Regions from separate parts of the Peribacillus sp. B2I2 genome, predicted to be linked through region 3. Evidence: predicted binding sites of a transcription regulator. Region 3 holds the regulator's gene; each other region holds the start of a gene.
The links. The regulator CtsR, encoded in region 3, represses protease genes until heat stress. The targets are predictions, from matches to a motif close to ATGGTCAATAAAGGTCAAACA.
Positions count from the first base shown of each region.

Region 1: a site for CtsR is predicted at 1,849-1,869, ahead of clpP (ATP-dependent Clp endopeptidase proteolytic subunit ClpP). Genes of this name have one in related genera too.
Region 2: a site for CtsR is predicted at 1,888-1,908, ahead of ABIE66_RS14030 (ATP-dependent Clp protease ATP-binding subunit). Genes of this name have one in related genera too.

Region 1 is NZ_JBGCCB010000001.1:5,208,462-5,213,005, reverse strand. It holds gene whiA (DNA-binding protein WhiA) at 1-789, shown strand, start outside; gene ABIE66_RS26065 (HPr family phosphocarrier protein) at 810-1,067, shown strand; gene clpP (ATP-dependent Clp endopeptidase proteolytic subunit ClpP) at 1,178-1,786, opposite strand; tRNA gene ABIE66_RS26055 (tRNA-Arg) at 2,076-2,147, shown strand; gene rpoN (RNA polymerase factor sigma-54) at 2,477-3,814, shown strand; gene ABIE66_RS26045 (glutaredoxin family protein) at 3,820-4,071, shown strand; gene ABIE66_RS26040 (sugar-binding transcriptional regulator) at 4,214-4,544, shown strand, end outside.
Region 2 is NZ_JBGCCB010000001.1:2,836,406-2,840,949, forward strand. It holds gene ABIE66_RS14030 (ATP-dependent Clp protease ATP-binding subunit) at 1-1,849, opposite strand, end outside; gene ABIE66_RS14035 (C40 family peptidase) at 2,246-2,689, opposite strand; gene ABIE66_RS14040 (metal-dependent hydrolase) at 3,229-3,855, opposite strand; gene ABIE66_RS14045 (right-handed parallel beta-helix repeat-containing protein) at 4,492-4,544, shown strand, end outside.
Region 3 is NZ_JBGCCB010000001.1:71,776-76,319, reverse strand. It holds partial or broken gene clpC (ATP-dependent protease ATP-binding subunit ClpC) at 1-76, opposite strand, end outside; gene mcsB (protein-arginine kinase McsB) at 200-1,276, opposite strand; gene mcsA (protein-arginine kinase activator protein McsA) at 1,273-1,824, opposite strand; gene ABIE66_RS00410 (CtsR family transcriptional regulator) at 1,846-2,307, opposite strand; rRNA gene rrf (5S ribosomal RNA) at 2,684-2,799, opposite strand; rRNA gene ABIE66_RS00400 (23S ribosomal RNA) at 2,864-4,544, opposite strand, start outside.

The DNA.
Region 1 (4,544 bases), 5.1 Mb from region 3:
AGGATATATACGCTGCTGAAAAAAAGTTATGAGGTCCAGGTCGAGCTTTTGGTCCGTAAAAAGATGAAGCTTAAAAAGAATAATGTTTATATTGTCAGGATGTCATCAGGAGGGCAGCGGATTTTAACCGATTTGGAAATTTTAGGCGATGGCTTTGAAATTCTCCATGCCATATCCGATACTATTGTTGGGAAGAAATGCTGTAAGCGTTCATACCTAAGAGGTGCATTTCTTGCGGGGGGTTCGGTAAACAATCCGGAAACGTCTTCCTATCACCTTGAGATTTTCTCACTTTATAAAGAGCACAATGATGCCCTTTGTGAGCTAATGAATAAGTTTGGCTTGAAGGCCAAGACACTTGAACGCAAAAAAGGGTACATCATTTATTTGAAAGAAGCCGAAAAGATTGCCGAGTTTTTAAGTATAGTTGGTGCCCATTCAGCTTTATTAAGGTTCGAGGATGTACGGATTGTCCGTGATATGCGTAATTCAGTGAATCGACTTGTGAATTGTGAAACAGCCAATTTGAACAAAACGATTGGTGCCTCATTGCGCCAGGTTGAAAATATCCATTACATTGAGGATACGGTGGGACTAAGCATTTTACCGGATAAGCTTCGGGAAATTGCGGAGCTTAGGATAGCATTTCAGGATATAACCTTAAAGGAACTTGGAGAAATGGTATCCGGAGGAAACATCAGTAAGTCCGGAATTAATCACAGATTGCGAAAGATTGATGAAATAGCTGACAGGCTCCGTGGGGGAGAGGCTATTTCTGCGAAAAAATAAAGCTAACAGGGGAGATCAAGATGGTGGAAAAACAAGTTGAGGTAAAATTGAAAACGGGATTACAAGCCCGGCCGGCGGCTCTTTTTGTACAAGAAGCTAACCGCTTTCATTCAGATGTTTTTCTTGAAAAAGAAGGAAAGAAAGTGAATGCAAAAAGTATAATGGGATTAATGAGCCTTGCCATCAGTTCTGGCGTGTCCGTGAAGTTAATCGTCGAAGGACGCGATGAAAAAGAAGCATTAGAGGCATTGGAAGAGTTCGTTCAGCAAGAGGGTTAAAAGAAGAGGATGCCTAAAAGTGCATCCTTTTCTTTTATATTCTTCAGATTAAGAAAAAAGCTCCGAAAGTCGCTTAAGACGACTTCCGGAGCCTTTTTGTATAATAATTATTATTTAGAGTCTTTTTTATCATCAAGAGCGCTGCGTGTGATTACTTTGTCAATCAATCCATATTCAAGAGCCCTTTCGGAAGTCATGAAGTTATCACGCTCCGTATCTCTTTGAAGGACTTCAATAGGTTGACCAGTACGTTCTGCTAATATTTGGTTCAGTTTATCTTTCAAGTGAAGGATACGGCGGGCTGCAATTTCAATTTCAGTAGCTTGACCTTGAGCTCCTCCAAGTGGTTGGTGAATCATGACTTCACTGTTTGGCAACGCATAACGTTTGCCTTTTTCACCAGCTGCCAATAGGAATGCACCCATGGAAGCAGCCATACCGATGCATACAGTGGATACATTAGGTTTGATATATTGCATAGTATCGTAAATGGCCATACCGGAAGTGATGCTTCCACCGGGGCTGTTGATATATAGAGTGATATCTTTTTCAGGATTTTCTGCTTCTAAAAATAGTAATTGAGCTACAATTGAGTTGGAAACATTATCGTCAATTGCACTTCCTAGCATAATGATCCGGTCTTTTAATAAACGGGAGTAAATATCGTAGGCACGCTCCCCACGACTTGTTTGTTCGATAACTGTAGGAATTAAATTCATGTTCATTTCCTCCTTCGATTAAGAGAATCATTTAAATTCTTTATGTATGTATGATACACTTTTTGGTCAATTTAGGTCAAACAAAACAAACCCTATAATGGATAATTTGTTCGACAATTTTCTGGCCAAGGCTCCTTCCTGATAGATTGCTTTATATATTATGCCGCACAGGGATGAATTTCCACATTACCCATAATACCCAAAAGGCGAAGTTTTAAACCTGATAACCCTTGCAAAGGATGGGATTCTATCATATAATGAAGTCTGTCGAAAAAATATTTTCTATTACGCCCTCGTAGTGCAACGGATAGAACGCAAGCCTCCGAAGCTTGAAATGCAGGTTCGATTCCTGCCGAGGGCATTACCAATCTTCTGCTTAATAAAGTGGGGGATTTTTTATTGGCCATTTTTAAAAGGTCGCATCAATTGGGTTCTTGCGGTTTTTGATGGATTTACTCGATTTCCGTAAAATTCCATCGAATCTTGCTATGTCAGCTTTCTTTGGAAAATATTCGCCCACACCTTTGAAAAATGGTGATTTTTCAATAAAAGTAGTTGTGAAAATTGCATTTCTAACATATAGTATTTAAAACAAATACACTATTCAGAAAAAAACGTAAGCGTTTTCATGGGTTTTTGTGTAGAATTTTCTCCTGATAATGTAAAATGGAGTGGGGGAGGGATGAATCGATGAGTATGAATATGAAAGCAGGACTTTTTCAACAGCAAACATTAAAGATGGCAATGACCCAGGAGCTAATGCAGGCTATTACATTGCTGCAATACTCCTCACAGGAGCTATCGGCTTTCTTAGAAAATAAAATGGTGGAAAATCCATTACTGTCCCTAGATCAGCCAACATCGGCTTTATTTCAGCCAACCTTTGACCGGAAAAAGGGTAAACGTACTCTTAAAAATACGTATGATGCCAACTATTGGATTGAACAGATCAGTGAAGATACTCTATCGCTTGAACAGCATGTCATGTCCCAGGTGAATCACCAGCAACTTTCCGGTGAGCAGCAGAAGGCAATGCTGCTATTAATTCATAATCTTGATGAAAACGGTTACTTAAGGACTCAGCTGGAGGATATATGTGTTCCAGGAATTTCTTCAGTCGTGTTGGAAGAGAGCCTTTCGATTTTACAGCAACTCGAGCCACATGGAATTGCAGCAAGAAATCTCCAAGAGTGCCTTTTGCTTCAGGTAAAAGCAGAAGGGGTGAATCAGCTGGCAGAATCGATCATAGAAAACCATTTCCTCGATTTTGCTGAAAAGCGTTGGAAAGACTTAAGTAAGAAAATTGGTGTTACAATGAAGGAGATTCAAGAAGTATTTGATTATGTCCAGACGTTGAACCCGCGTCCAGCTTCACTATTTTTTCAGGAAAAACCTTCTTATATAGTGCCGGACGTGGTCGTGGAAGTTCGTGATGGGATACTGCTTGTCGGGAATTATGACGGCAACTCTCCCAATCTTAATGTGGATAAAGGGTATTTAAACCAAATGAAGAGCCATAAGGACCAGGGAGTGCAAAAGTTTATCCAGGATAAGTGGCAGGAGTATCAATGGATCTCTAGAGGGATCCAACAGAGAAAAGAAACGATACTGAAGGTTATTCAATGCATCGTCGAAAAACAGCCGGCGTGCTTTCATCATGGCTTGAACTATTTGAAGCCGATGACGATGAAGGAAGTCGCCGATGAGCTTGGTATACATGAGTCCACAGTAAGCCGGGCCGTTAAAGGGAAATACGTGCAGACGCCATTTGGCACGATAGAGATGCGGATATTTTTCACTACTTCTTTACAGTCAGTCGGCCTTGATGAGGATATGTCGGGCATGCAAGCAAAAAAGAGCCTCCAGGCAGCCATCAATGGTGAAAATAAACAAAAGCCGCTTTCGGATCAAGACTTGGCGGAACGATTGAAAGAGGAGCATGGAATTATCCTCGCACGTCGAACCGTTGCCAAATACCGGGAACAATTAGGGATCCCTTCTTCATCTAAACGAAAAAGATATGATTGAAAAGGATGAGTGGTTTGGAATCAAATGCGTTTGTTTTATATAGTCGGGATAAATGTCCATTATGTGATAAGGCCAAGCAGATACTTGAAGAAGTGAAATTTGAGTCAGGCATAGGATATAAGGAAATCGATATCCATACCGATGATGATTTGCTTGAGAAATTCGGCTTGATGATCCCTGTTGTAGAATGGAAAGATGATATCGTTCAATTCGGAAATGTTGATAAATCAGCTCTAAATAGGCTTTTGGAAAAATAATTTTTCAAATCATTTGAAGAAACATTCCGTTCCTGCTAGAATAAAATATGTAGCAGGAATATTTTTTTGTTTTAAGTGGGACAGAAAATGACTACATGGGACATTGTGTGTCCAACCCAACCTTTTTTAGGAGTTTTAAAATATGCGTACATTACTCGAGGTACAAAGAAAATTATTACCTGATTTCCTTATGGTTATGCAAAAAAGATATGATATCCTGCGTTATATCAAAATGATGCAGCCAGTTGGAAGGCGAAGTCTGGCCGTGAGCCTTAATTTGACGGAGCGGACGCTTAGGAGCGAGGTTGATTTTCTGAAAAGTCAGAACCTGGTTAACATATTCAGTTCTGGCATGACGCTGACTGATGAAGGGATTGAAATCCTGGATAAGTTAGAAGGAATAATGCGTGAAGTAATGGGTATAGACATAATGGAACGGCAATTGCAGGATTTGTTGCAAGTGGACGAGGTCA
Region 2 (4,544 bases), 2.8 Mb from region 3:
CCGAAAATTCAATGATGCTATCGAATCTGTTCAAGAATTCCGGTTTGAAGAAATTGCCCAATGATTGAAGGATGGAAGCCTCTTCTACAGCAGTACTTGTACCGAATCCCATTACTTTTTGTTTTTCTCCGACTCCAGCGTTACTCGTCATGATGATCACGGTATCTTTAAAAGCTACGGTCCGGCCTTGACTGTCCGTTAACCGGCCATCTTCCATGATTTGCAGGAACATATGCATTACATCTGGATGAGCTTTTTCTATTTCATCCAATAAGATAATACTGTAAGGTTTGCGGCGAACTTTTTCAGTCAATTGCCCTGCTTCCTCATGGCCTACGTATCCAGGCGGAGAACCGATTAATTTAGAAACACTATGTTTCTCCATGAATTCACTCATGTCAAGACGAATCATCGCTTCCTTGTCCCCGAACAATTCCTCAGCAAGAGTTTTCGCCAATTCGGTTTTACCGACACCTGTTGGACCTACGAAAAGGAAAGAACCGGTTGGACGGTTTTTGGATTTTAATCCGGCACGGCTCCTTCGGACGGCTTTAGAAACCTTTTTGACAGCCTCTTCCTGCCCGATGACTTTTTTCATAAGTTCGTCTTGAAGATGAACCATTCTTTCCTGCTCATCTTCTTGCAGCTTGCCTACAGGTATACCAGTCTTTTGTTCGATGATTTTTTGAATGTCCTCAACGGAAACGGTTGGCTTAATAGTATTTTCTCCAGCCTGCAAAGATTTTTCCAGTCTTTCTTCTTCATCACGAAGGACGGCAGCCTTTTCGTAGGCTTCTTCTTTTAAGGCCATTTCTTTTTCTTTATAGATTTGCGCCAAGCGCTCTTTCATATTTTCTACCTGGCCGTCTTCTATGGTCAAGTTCAATTTGGAACCCGCTTCATCCATCAAGTCTATTGCCTTGTCCGGCAAGAAACGATCTTGAATGTAACGGTTCGAGAGTTCAACAGCCGCTTTTAGCGCTTCTTCACTATATGTGACTCCATGATAGGATTCATAACTATCTTTTAAACCCTGTAAGATGACCAATGCCTCAGCTGTTGTCGGCTCATTAACCTGTACAGGCTGGAAGCGTCTTTCAAGAGCACCATCTTTTTCAATTGTCCTATATTCGGATAAAGTGGTGGCTCCGACAAGCTGAAGTTCGCCACGTGCAAGTGCTGGTTTCAAGATATTTCCTGCATCCATTGATCCTTCGGCTGAACCCGCCCCAACCAGTTGATGAATTTCATCGATGAATAAAATGACATTTTTTCTTTCCTGTAATTCACTGATCAATTGCTTCATTCGTTCTTCGAATTGACCTCTAATTCCAGTATTCGAAACAAGGGACGCGACATCAAGCATATATACCAGCTTATTACGTAATTTACCAGGCACTGAACCCTCAGCAATAGCTAAAGCCAGACCTTCAGCTATGGCTGTTTTACCGACTCCAGGTTCACCAATTAAAACTGGATTATTTTTATTGCGTCTATTAAGGACTTCGATGACACGTTTGATTTCTTCATCTCTTCCGATTACCGGATCAATCAGTCCTGCTTTAGCTACATCAGTCAGATTACGGCCATACTCTTCAAGCAAACCTTCACCCTCGTCTTGTTCGAAGGAATCCGGTTTAGGAACTTCATTATAATTAAATGGATTGAATGAGTTTAGGGATCCGTTATACGGGAATTTCCCTGAATCCATTCCCCCCATTGCTGCACCCAGTTTATTTCGCTCTTCTTTATAACAAGTGGAGCACAGTTTCACATCATGCTCCTGACCATTCATATTTAGATGAACTTGAATATTAGCTTGGTTTACATGGCATTTTTCACAAAACATGTAGTACTCCTCCTTTAAAAATATTAAACTCAATAAAATCTTTGACCTTCTTTGACTTTCTGACTTTATTATACATTGACCTTCTTTGACTTTCAATAATTTTGTCTGTAAATTTTTTTGGAAACAAATTATAAATTCCCTCCAATTAGTTTGCTAATCATATTAAACTATCTATTTATAGTCAAATAAAAAGATTCTATGCCCCTAACATTTTCAATTATTATTGATTACCCATTTCAGCACGCACATAACCAATAAACCACCACTCACTTACTCTTTTTGAAAGAAAAAACTTACGTTAAACAATCATCTGACTCATCCATTCTTATTTTTTAAAACAAAAAAAGAGACTTCATTAAGTCTCTTAGTATTTTATATTAAGTTTATTTTCTTCTATTATATACGTTTGGCACCAATATACTTTGGCTTCCAATAACTATTATTGGTTTTGGCGTATGACACTCCTTTAGATGATGAAGAGTGTATGAATTCATTGTTCCCTATGTAAATAGCCACGTGTGTAGGTTTTTTCGCTTTGTTTGGCGCAAAAAACATTAAGTCACCTTTTTGTAAAGTCTTAACTTTCTTTCCTTTTTTATATATATCGGCAGCCGTCCTAGGTAAATTCTTACCAGCCTTTTGATATGAATATTTCACTAAGCCGGAGCAATCAAAACCTGAAGTAGAAATGCCACCCGTTTTATATTTTGTACCTAATTCACTTTTTGCCACTTTAATCGCTTTAGTATGATATGAAGCAGCTTCAACTTGTTCCCCTGTAAAAGATACGGTTCCAAGCATAATAGCCAATGACAATCCGACGACAATTTTCTTAAACAAATTATTTACCCCCTGATGTGATTTGCTAAACCTAATATACTAGAAAAGGCATATCATTCGCATCACAGGATCTTTACAATTATGTTACATTTAGTAGATATAGGAAGAATGACCATATAAAAGATAAAAATAAGTCGAAACAGGCATCCTTCATTCACCTTATTGTCAACGCACTTTTACTTTTCCTCATAGAAAAAACAGTAGTAAGAAAACCACTGTCCAGTTTAACGACAAAAGGAGTTTCGGAATGCTCTCACCCCGAACCATGATTTAAATGAAAATTTTATTATCCTTCATGTTCTTTACTTTATTATACGTATGGAACCCTCTCTAGATTGAAGAAATTTGCGACACTCCTGCCGAATAACTGGCTAGCCGAGACCCCACAGGCGTTTGCGGCGAGGAGGCTCGGCAGACAGTCGGCGGAAAGGGAGCGGATTTCTGAAATCAACTGGAACTTTTTTCAAAAGAAAAAATTGAAGGTAAACTGGTTCTTCTCCAATTTGTCTATAGTCTGAACAGCGGTAAGAAAGCCACTGTCAAAATTCTTTTGAGAAAAATGGAAGAAATAACTTTACCCCACGTTTATTAAAAGGTAAAAACTTCATATCTGCAATTAAATGACTTATGTATCCTAAAACACAAGTAGTTAAAATCCCATCAATCCCCATGAATTCTTCGAATTGAAAGGCAATGATGCCAAAGAAGACGATTCCGGCAATCGAATGGGTGTAACTTCTATGCGGTGTAAAGGATGCTAGGATAATATAGACGCCCAACAGCCATAACCAGTTTTCCTGCCAAGATAATCCCCCGCCTAATACAGCTAACCCAGTCAGGGTCAGCATATGCCTTTGTGTAATGAAAGATGAAATAATGATGATTCCGATTCCTGCCCCTACTCCAATCCACTTTTCAGTTTCAGAACCTTCCAAAACACAATAAAGGATCATTAAAATCCCAATCGTTTGTGCTAACGTTCGGATAAACTTATGTGAAAAGGTAATCCTATTACTTAACTTTCCATCAATATCCATATCGGGCATAAGGCCTGAAACGCCCCCAATCCCAACCAAGAATAAAGTGGTGGTTGGATCTGTTTGAAGTGTGTTAGCCGTCAAGAATCCAACCGATGCCCCTAATGCCATGTGTGCTGTACCGTTCACTGTCTCTCTCCTGTCCCTCTAAGAAGTAATCTCGCTCCCAAGAAACGAATGTTTGTTCGAATCCCTGCATTCTAACTATACAATATTTTTGAAGGAATTTCTTTAATTCTTTTAAAAAACCCGATCAATCATTATTACAGCACAAATAGAACCTAATGATTTAAGGTTCTTAGGACTCGATTGTTTTGAAACATTGATCTCCTCCGTAAGGGGGTATTGGATTTTTAAAATATAGACGGATGCTGGATAAGAGTATTTAGCCTTTGATTGCTTAATTGTAAAGTAAATCTCAAAATAAGCGTGTAAAGATCTGTTCTCAAGATCTTTACGCGCTTTTATTGTGCTACTTTTTTATATAATCTTCTTTTAACTTTTCTCCAGCTTCACCTTTATCCCACTTCACTATGTTTAATATATAAATGTGAATGACCGAGCACCTTTTGCCCTTACACCTTGTCCCTCTTTTGCATACCATAATCATATAGTTTCATTAATTGTAATGTCTTCTAGAATAAGATGGTTAAACCCAAATAGACGAGATGACTTAAATGGGAGTTTATCAAAGCTGATTAAGTTTGAAGTTATGTTGAATCAAAAATTGATGTTAACGATTTTTGATTATGGAGGAATAATTAAATGTTACAAAAAATCCAAGTCAGGTTAGGTTTAAAAGAGGATTTACCAAAGCT
Region 3 (4,544 bases):
GACCTAAACGGATTGCCTCTTCTTGGGCTAATGCTAATACTTTCTGGGCTCTTTCAGTAAAACGACCAAACATCATAGGGAATTCCTCCTTAAGAATTTTCGTTTTGAATAAAGTTGTAGACAATTCTCTAAGTAATGGCAGGTTCTTGCTCCATATCTATTCATGAATATTGGTACTCACCAAAGAGGATAATGACCTCTATGAGGAGGAAGATTCCGTGAAATTCAAGCGTTCTCGGATGAGTGCTGCTCTACGGATATCCCTTTCATGGGATTTTAAAGGGCCACCTGCATACTTTTGTAAAAATCCCGACTGTGTCAAAATCATCAACTCATTTAGAATGCTTTTAGAAATATTTTTTATATACCCAAGATCTATACCTAGCCTAACATCTGAGATACAGGTAGCAGCTTCCTTGGTCTCGATGATTCGAGCATTGGACAATATCCCATATGAACGGAAAACTCTATCTTCTAATTGTATGTGGGAAGTCCTCGCTAATGCATCCCGCGCTGACCGTTCCTGGGCTATGATTTGTTGCACTACACTTGTTAGATCTTCAACGATATCCCTCTCCGACTTTCCGAGAGTGATTTGATTAGAGATTTGAAAGATATTCCCTAACGCCTGACTGCCCTCTCCATAAATCCCTCGTACCACCAACCCCAATTGGTTGATAGCCGGTATGATATTATTCATTTGCTGAGTAAGGACCAGGCCTGGCAGATGCATCATGACTGAAGCCCTTAATCCTGTTCCCACATTAGTTGGACAACTAGTTAGGTATCCTCTTTCTTCATCATATGCATAGTCTATGGATTCTTCAATCCAATCGTCAAGAACATTTGCAATCTTTAAGGTTTCCTTTAGCTGCAACCCCGACATTAAACACTGAATACGGAGATGGTCCTCTTCGTTTATCATGATACTGATTTCTTCATTTTCCGAAAGGAGACATGCGCTTTTCGCTGATTCCTCAACTAAATGAGGGCTGATTAAATGTTTTTCAACGAGAACGCGCTTTTCCAGTGGCTGTAATTGGTCAATCTCTAGAAGTTCCAGTTTCCCAATCTCTGGAGTAACTTCCTCTTCAATTCTTTTTTTGACCAATTCAATTATTTTTTTAGCTTCTTCGTTAGAAAAGGAGGTTGGGAAGGTAAAGTCTTTGAAATTCCTGGCCAATCGAATCCTGGAACTCAATACAATATCGATCTCCGGCCCTTCGGCACTCATCCAGGAACTCAAGGCGTTTTCTACAAACTTTTCCAAGCTCATAATTCCTCGCCTCCCTCTTGTGCATCATACCTTTTTTCAAGGGAACGAACCTTATCTCTTACCTCTGCCGCTTTCTCAAACTCCTCTTGAATAATGTGGGTCTTTAAAACTTCTTTCAAATCCAAAATTTGCTTTCGAAGATATATGGTGCCACCAATCCTTTTTGGAATTTTCCCTATATGTGCTGTATTGCCGCTATGAACCCTTTTTAAAATAGGGTTTAACTGTTCATTGAATGTTTTATAACATTCGGCACAGCCAAACTTACCAATATGGACAAACTCTTTATAGGAACGATGACAATTCGGGCAACGCCTCTCTTCCGATTTGGGAAATGCATTTGCCTTTGTCTGTTGAATATTCGACTCCATATTCAACAATCCTGCTAATAAATTATTTATTGAAAAACCAGGTCCCCCTACATCCATGAACATCTCACCTTTTTCCTGAGCACATTTCTCACAAATCATGACTTCAGTCTTTTTTCCATTGATGATTTTGGTGAAGTGTAGGGTAGCATGCCTTTGATGACATTCTTGGCAAATCAACGTTCATCACCTCTGCCAGTTTCATTTATATTTTAAAGTAGTAAGCATCGCAGTTAAAATTCTTGCCCTAAGCTCATCGCGGTCAGGTAGGTCGATATAAATCACCGATCTATCTATGACACTCATCATAATCTTTGCTTCTCTTTCATTAATGACTTCCTCATTCATCAGCCGGGAAATTACTCCTTCAGCCATCGATTGAGTTACCCTAGAGCCAATAAGCGATAATAATTGGTTAATAAGTTGCACGGAATCCTGTGATTCCACTTTCATGATGCGTATATAACCGCCGCCTCCACGCTTACTCTCTACAACATAACCTCTCTCGATTGTAAACCGGGTATTGATTACGTAATTGATTTGAGAAGGAACACACTGAAATTTATCTGCTATTTCACTTCTTTTAATCTCTAAGATATCTTTTTGACTTATTTCCAGCACTTGCTTCAAATAAGTTTCGATAACATCAGATATGTTTCTCACTCAGCCTCCTCCATTCTGACTTTGACTATATTTGACTATTATTATACAAGGAAAAATGCATTTTGCAACTTAAACGCACTTTCTTTCTGTATTATCCATTTTCTCCAAATTATATGTAGTTACATACCCCGTTGAACATTAAAGTTGAAATATCTTACATAAATACCCTGAAAAGATAAATGCAAAACCTGCAATTTTTTCTTCTCCTCAAAGCTCCTTCACCTAAATTCAACCTTTTTCTCCAGCTCGTCCGTTCCCTCTAATGGTATTTTAACCAACAAATAGATCCAGCCCTATGCTGAACCTGGAGATAAAAAACCTATTCGTTAATTAGAATATCAAAAAAGACCAGCCAGAATGGCTGATCTTAGATATGGCTTGGCGGCGTCCTACTCTCACAGGGGGAAACCCCCAACTACCATCGGCGCTGAAGAGCTTAACTGCCGTGTTCGGAATGGGAACGGGTGTGACCTCTTCGCTATCGCCACCAAACAATAAAGGAACGTTGTTCCTTCAAAACTAGATAATAAGAAGGTATTTCATTTTTTAAAAAGCGTTGGTTAAGTCCTCGATCTATTAGTATCAGTCAGCTCCACATGTCGCCACGCTTCCACCTCTGACCTATCAACCTGATCATCTTTCAGGGATCTTACTAGCTTGCGCCATGGGAAATCTCATCTTGAGGGGGGCTTCATGCTTAGATGCTTTCAGCACTTATCCCGTCCGCACGTAGCTACCCAGCTATGCCTTTGGCAAGACAACTGGTACACCAGCGGTGCGTCCATCCCGGTCCTCTCGTACTAAGGACAGCTCCTCTCAAATTTCCTGCGCCCGCGACGGATAGGGACCGAACTGTCTCACGACGTTCTGAACCCAGCTCGCGTACCGCTTTAATGGGCGAACAGCCCAACCCTTGGGACCGACTACAGCCCCAGGATGCGATGAGCCGACATCGAGGTGCCAAACCTCCCCGTCGATGTGGACTCTTGGGGGAGATAAGCCTGTTATCCCCGGGGTAGCTTTTATCCGTTGAGCGATGGCCCTTCCATGCGGAACCACCGGATCACTAAGCCCGACTTTCGTCCCTGCTCGACTTGTAGGTCTCGCAGTCAAGCTCCCTTGTGCCTTTACACTCTACGAATGATTTCCAACCATTCTGAGGGAACCTTTGGGCGCCTCCGTTACTCTTTAGGAGGCGACCGCCCCAGTCAAACTGCCCACCTGACACTGTCTCCCACCCCGATAAGGGGCGCGGGTTAGAATTTCAATACAGCCAGGGTAGTATCCCACCAACGCCTCCACCGAAGCTAGCGCTCCGGCTTCTCAGGCTCCTACCTATCCTGTACAAGCTGTACCAAAATTCAATATCAGGCTGCAGTAAAGCTCCACGGGGTCTTTCCGTCCTGTCGCGGGTAACCTGCATCTTCACAGGTACTATAATTTCACCGAGTCTCTCGTTGAGACAGTGCCCAGATCGTTACACCTTTCGTGCGGGTCGGAACTTACCCGACAAGGAATTTCGCTACCTTAGGACCGTTATAGTTACGGCCGCCGTTTACTGGGGCTTCGGTTCAAAGCTTCGCTTGCGCTAACCTCTCCCCTTAACCTTCCAGCACCGGGCAGGTGTCAGCCCCTATACTTCGCCTTGCGGCTTCGCAGAGACCTGTGTTTTTGCTAAACAGTCGCCTGGGCCTATTCACTGCGGCTTTTCCGGGCTATTCACCCTAAAAAGCACCCCTTCTCCCGAAGTTACGGGGTCATTTTGCCGAGTTCCTTAACGAGAGTTCTCTCGCACACCTTAGGATTCTCTCCTCGCCTACCTGTGTCGGTTTGCGGTACGGGCACCTTACATCTCACTAGAGGCTTTTCTTGGCAGCGTGGAATCAGGAACTTCGGTACTATATTTCCCTCGCCATCACAGCTCCGCCTTAATGGAAACGGGATTTGCCTCGTTTCCGGCCTAACTGCTTGGACGCGCATATCCAACAGCGCGCTTACCCTATCCTTCTGCGTCCCCCCATCGTTCAAACGATGTATAGGTGGTACAGGAATATCAACCTGTTGTCCATCGCCTACGCCTTTCGGCCTCGGCTTAGGTCCCGACTAACCCTGAGCGGACGAGCCTTCCTCAGGAAACCTTAGGCATTCGGTGGAAGGGATTCTCACCCTTCTTTCGCTACTCATACCGGCATTCTCACTTCTAAGCGCTCCACCAGTCCTTCCGGTCTGACTTCAAC